Regions from separate parts of the Pseudocolwellia antarctica genome, predicted to be linked through region 1. Evidence: predicted binding sites of a transcription regulator. Region 1 holds the regulator's gene; the other holds the start of a gene.
What was found. The regulator sigma-54, encoded in region 1, starts transcription at its own class of promoters, with help from an activator protein. The targets are predictions, from matches to a motif close to GTTGGCACGNNNNTNGNNT.

Region 1 (3,218 bases):
CGCTTGATCAAGCGCTATATTCTTTTTAATTAGCGGATGTAATCTTCTGGTTTCACTGAAGCGTCTTATAAGATCACTGTCGTCAGCATCCAGATATAAAATGTTTAAATCAACGGTATTCGGTAGGTAATCTAATATTTCGGAAACATCTTGAGGATTGTTAGGTAAATTACGAACATCAATACTTACCGCTACATTTTCGTAATCGTTGATCACGGTATGCACGAGTGCAGGCAATAAATTTACAGGGATATTATCAACACAATAGTAACCTAAATCTTCTAGTACTCTTAAGGCTACTGATTTTCCTGAACCTGAACGTCCACTTACGATAATTAACTTCATTGAGCTGTTCGATCCTTTTTTATGTGTTTTGTTGGATAAGCTTGAACAATTCTTCATTACTTTGACACTTTCTAACTTGCTTAGCTATTTGCTTATTGCCGAATAACTTAGCAATACTTTGTAAAGTCGTTAAGTGCTCTTTACAAGCATCTTCGGGAACAAATAGGGCAATAAAAATATCGACAGGTTTATTGTCTATCGCGTCAAAGTCAATAGGTGTTTCAGTAGTTACGACAACAGCAACCACAGACTTAGCATTTGCCAGTCGCCCATGAGGGATTGCAATGCCATTGCCAATTCCTGTAGAGCCTAGTTTTTCTCTAGACACTAAACTTTCTAATAACTCGTACGGACTATGCTCAGAAATTTTGTCGGAGGCTATGGTGCAAATTTGGTCTAAAATTCGTTTCTTGCTAGAACCAGAAATTGCACAACATGTGCAATCTGGTAATAAGATATCTTGCAAAGTCATAATTACTTCTAAAGCCTACTTTATTCTACTGAGTTAATGGGTTGCGGTTTTGCCTTTGTACTTCAAAATTTGACGATCTAACTTTTCAATTAAAGCATCGATTGAAGCGTACATATCTTGATTGTCTGCCGTTGCATGAACTTCTGTACCTTTTAAATGAACAGTTGCTTCAGCAATTTGGTTTATTTTCTCAACTGTTAATACTACATATACATTATTAATTTGATCAATATGTCGTTCTAGCCTTAAAAATTTCGTATTAACATATTCGCGTAAAGAGTTAGTGATATCTACATGGTGGCCTGTTAGGTTTATTTGCATAAGTTAACGTCCTCTTTTAGTCATATTGGAAAATTATATTAAGCTCTTACGTTGATTCGACGGCGGTATTGATAATGACTCTCTATATTTCGCGACAGTACGACGCGCGACTTTGATACCTTGCTCAGCAAGGATTTCTGCCATTTTGTTATCACTTAATGGTTTTGCTGGAATTTCTGCGGCAACAAGTTTCTTAATAAGCTCTCTTATTGCTGTAGAAGAACAGTCACCACCATTATCAGTGCTTACATGGCTTGAGAAAAAGTATTTAAGTTCAAAAATCCCTCTTGGGGTATGCATGTACTTTTGAGTAGTTACGCGAGAAATTGTTGATTCATGCATATCTACTGCTTCAGCAATGTCATTTAAAACCATAGGTCTCATGGATTCAGGACCATGTTCAAAAAAGCCCTGTTGACGCTGCACTATACAATTTGACACTTTTAATAATGTATCGTTCCTACTTTCTAAACTTTTAATAAACCATTTAGCTTCTTGCAAGTTAGAACGTATATATTGTGTATCGTTTGATGACTTCATTGAGCGGCTCATCGATGCATACTGTTGATTTACAGAAAGCTTAGGTGCTGTGTCTGGGTTTAATTCTACTACCCAGCGACCATTTTTCTTTTCAACGGAAACATCAGGGATCACGTATTGTTCATCACTTTTAACAACACTGTCGCCAGGACGAGGATCTAATGATTGAATTAAGCGTAATACTTCGCGTAGTTGATCTTCTTTTAAACGCGTTTTACGCATTAATTGACGGTAATCTCTATTACCTAATAAATCTATATGCTCTTTTACAACTTGTTTACTTTCTTTAAGCCAAGGTGTAGCGGTATCAAATTGATTAAGTTGTATCAGTAAACAATCAGCAACAGAACGTGCACCTACACCTACAGGATCAAAAACATTAATACGTTTTAGTACGGCTTGAACTTCGTCTAATTCAAGATCTTCAATACCAACACAATCGAGAATGTCTTCACAAGAAACCGTTAGGTATCCTGACTCATCAATAGCTTCAATAATGGCTATGGCGATGGTTTTATCGGTATCACTAAAAGGAGTTAGTTCCATTTGCCACAAAAGATGATCTTGTAGAGAATCTTTGGTTTCACCTTGATAGGTATAATCTTCAGAAGGAGAGCTAATACTACCTGTATTAGAAATACCTGCGCTGTAGCTTTCATCCCATGTGGTATCTATATTAAGTTCTTCGGGGATGTCGGTATTGCTCATCGCTTCAGTCGTTGATATTTCATCAATAGAGGGAGTAGAGTCTTCTGAACCGTCAGTGCTGCCTTTATCTGTATCCGCTTTTGCGTTTGCAGAGAATGCATCTTCTAAATTATTAACGGAACTATCCTGAGAGTTAGGGGAACTCTCATCAACTTCAAGCAACGGGTTATTCTCCAAAGCTTCTTGAATTTCCTGTTGTAAATCTAACGTTGATAGTTGCAGCAACTTTATTGCTTGTTGCAACTGAGGTGTCATCGTTAGATGTTGTCCTATACGGAGTTGTAAAGAAGGGCGCATCTACGTATTATTTATCCTATTAATCATATAAACATTATTGATACTTATTGATAACTATAGCGTAAATTGTTCGCCAAGGTATACATCTCTTACATGTTGATTTGAAAGTATCTCATCAGCATTACCTTCTGCGATTAATTCACCATGACTTACAATATAGGCATGTTCACATACATCAAGTGTTTCACGAACATTATGGTCTGTTATGAGTATGCCGATGCCTCGTTCTTTTAAGTGTAGAATAATCTTTTTAATATCACCTACAGAGATAGGGTCGACACCCGCAAAAGGTTCATCTAATAATATAAACTTAGGGTCTGCGGCTAATGCTCGTGCAATTTCTACTCTGCGACGCTCACCACCCGATAAACTCATACCTAAATTGTCTTTTATGTGGCCTATATTAAACTCTTCTAGTAAGTGCTCTAACTTTGCTTCGCGTTCAACTTGGTTTAAAGCTTTTTGCGTTTGTAAAATGGCCATGATGTTGTCATAAACGCTAAGTTTTCTGAAAATTGAAGCTTCTTGAGGAAGG
Region 2 (3,218 bases), 1.0 Mb from region 1:
CTCTACAAATAATCAGGGCTTAGAAAATAAATGGGCAGAAATTGTAGCTGGTGACTATATTTGGGTTATTGAAGATCCAAGCCAAGCATTAAACATACAACGTCATCGTTTAGCTAGCTCAGTAATTGAAGGTGTTTTACAAAATCACCCACAAGTTCAAGAAGTGGCTGTTATTGGGCTTCCGCATGAGCAAAAAGGTAACGTGATTCATGCTTTCGTTATATTAAAGACAAATACTTTAGTTAATGAAAACATTAAACAAGCATTACAAGAAATGGTTAGCACAGAAATCGGAAGCATCGCTGTACCTGAATGTATTGAGTTTATGGAATGTTTACCAAAAACATCTTCAGGAAAAGTAATACGAAAAACATTAAAAGCTCAGAAGTTAGAACAAAAACTAGCGTTACTTAATTAACAAAAATACTAATAAAAATTAAACAAACTATTTTCAAGTACTATTGAATAAACTAGGCATAACTCGTGAGAGTTAAATCTCACATAAAATATAACACCATAATAATATTAAATAAATTAGCTACAAGGCAGTTTGTTTCGTCTAAGAAGCTATACAGGGGATAACATGAATACAACTAAAAAAGCACTATTAATGGGCGGACTATTTGCTATCACAAGTACAGCAAATGCAGGCTATGAAATTAAAACAGGCGAAGACAGTAAAATTATTTTTGGTGGTTATATTAAAGTAGATACTCGATATACAAACGGTAATATCGAAGCTAATGACTATTGGTATGGCGGTGGAAATGTACTTGCTGAAGATCAATCTAACTTTGGTATATCAGCAAACGAAACACGTATAAATACCAAATATATACATGGCGATGTTACCGGCTTCATTGAAATGGATTTTTATGGCGACGCTGTTTCTGGTGGCGGTAACGAAATTATTTCTAACTCTTCAAACCCACGTATACGTCATGCCTTTATTCAATACAAAAACATTTTAGTTGGTCAAACTTGGACTACCTTCCAAAATACCAGCGCATTAGCTGAAGCAGCTGATTTTGGTGGACCTTTAGTTGCATCGGCTTTCATACGCCAAGGTCAAATTCGTTATACCATGGGTGGTTTACAAGTTTCGATTGAAAACCCTGAATCATATGGTGGTAATAGAATAGCAACCAGTGATACAGCGGGTGATGGTGCTCCTGATTTTATCGCTAAATACACCTTCTCTGGTGACTGGGGTAATGTTTCAGTATCAGGTTTAGGCCGTAAATTAGAATCTACTTTGGGTAACACTCATTCAGCATTTGGTTATGGTGTTGCTGGTCGTATTAATACTTCAGGTAAAGATGATTTCCGCTTTCAAGTATATGGAGGCAATGTAGGTCGTTACATTGGCGTAGTAGCATCTACTGATATCGTTGGCGAAGAAGTAGAAGACACCACTTCAGTTATGGTAGCTTACCGTCATTTTTGGACAGAAGACATGCGTAGTTCGGTATTCTATGGTAATACAACAACTGATGAGACTGATCGTGATAGAACGCATTGGGGTATCAACTTATTTAAAAACTACACTAAAGAACTTTCTTTTGGTGTTGAAGTAGGTAATTTCGAAATGGCTGAATTTGATGCAGATTCTAACTACTTTCAAGTTTCTGCAAAATATACGCTTTAGTTAAACAGTTGTTGAGATTCCTAATCAACTTCTATTAGTCAACCTTTGCTATTAGGTTGCGTTTGAGGGAAGCTATGCTTCCCTCTTTTTTGATCTACTTATTGAAAAACATCAGCTTTAAATATAAATAAACAAACATCTCATCACTTAATACATACATACTATAAATCAAACAATTACCATCACCTCTAGTTAAAAATAAAATTCAATTTCCATACTCTTCCATACTTATAAAAAATAGATTCAGCCCTAAAAGAAATGATACAACTTTTTGGCATAAATACTGCTTTATTCAATACATAAATTAAACCGTCAAAATTTTGAATTAGTGGAGAAGCTTATGGAATTAATATTATTTGCCATGGTGAGTCTTGTTGTTATTGTCGCTTTATTGGCGAGCCGCTTAAATGATAATAGCTTTCCTTTTCCATTTGATCGTAAAAGTGCCATTTTTACGCCAGCAGAAAAGAATTTTCAAAACTTAGTTGAGCAGGCTATGGGATCTGAATACCGCGTCCTTAACCGAGTAAAGCTTTCTGATATTTTAACCATACGAAATGGCGTATCGAATAAAGCGAGCCAAGCAGCTGCTAATAATGCTGATAAGAAATACTTAGACTTCGTATTGTGTGATCGTAAAACCATGAAGCTTCTTGGTGCGATTGACTTAGTTGATACACAAGGTCGAGGCTATAAACTTAAAAAAGATTGGTTTGTAAGTGGCGCATTAGAAGCGGCATCAATCCCTCATTTAAGAATTAAAGTAAAAGCTAATTATACGGTTGAAGAAATACGTGCATGTATTAACACACGTTTAATTGGGCAAGCAAAACCAGAACCTAAAATGAAAGGCAGTGTTATTCCTGCTCCTATGATAAGAGTAAGATCTAAAAATACCTCGGGTGTACTTAGCCCTGCGGCCGCACGCTCTCAATTAGAAGAAATGAATCGCCCTAAAGCAGCACGTCAAATACCAGCACCACGCGTTGCAGCTCTTCCACATTAGTAAACTCACCAGTAAAATAATGATTCGCTTGTAAGTTTCAAAAATCTAACAGCCTGATAACCCAAGTTGTTAGATTTAATAACCTCTCTTATTACGTCACTCCTATATTTATTTCGTATTAACTACCTACTTATTTCTACTAATACATAAACATAACTACATACCTACTGACTAAACGTAATCTTTCTGTGAATAAAATACTCCTGCTTTTCCATAATATTACAGCTATAATTGCCTTATTATTTAGATATTAATCAACGGAAATACGTAATGAAAGCTGGAATTATTGGCGCAATGGAACCTGAAGTTGCCATTTTAAAAGAAAAATTAGAAAACTGTGTAACCACTGAATATGCCAGTTTTACATTTTATGAAGGTACTTTAGCAGGCAGTGATGTTGTTATTGTGCAATCAGGTATTGGTAAAGTTGCTGCAGCTTTAGCAACGGCTTTCTTAATTGATAAATTTAGCCCTGATTACATCGTAAATACTGGCTCTGCTGGTGGTTTTGAACAATCGTTGAAAGTCGGCGATATTGTGATCAGTAGTGAAGTAAGATATCAC

Region 2: the regulator sigma-54 is predicted to act here: its motif matches at 1,919-1,937, upstream of ACPUVN_RS14080 (DUF2726 domain-containing protein).

Annotation. Positions count from the first base shown of each region.
Region 1 covers NZ_CP187926.1:4,263,609-4,266,826, forward strand. The annotation lists gene rapZ (RNase adapter RapZ) at 1-345, opposite strand, end outside; gene ptsN (PTS IIA-like nitrogen regulatory protein PtsN) at 365-817, opposite strand; gene hpf (ribosome hibernation promoting factor) at 851-1,138, opposite strand; gene ACPUVN_RS18475 (RNA polymerase factor sigma-54) at 1,172-2,683, opposite strand; gene lptB (LPS export ABC transporter ATP-binding protein) at 2,738-3,218, opposite strand, start outside.
Region 2 covers NZ_CP187926.1:3,258,394-3,261,611, forward strand. The annotation lists gene ACPUVN_RS14070 (AMP-binding enzyme) at 1-418, shown strand, start outside; gene ACPUVN_RS14075 (DcaP family trimeric outer membrane transporter) at 584-1,648, shown strand; gene ACPUVN_RS14080 (DUF2726 domain-containing protein) at 1,989-2,654, shown strand; gene mtnN (5'-methylthioadenosine/S-adenosylhomocysteine nucleosidase) at 2,925-3,218, shown strand, end outside.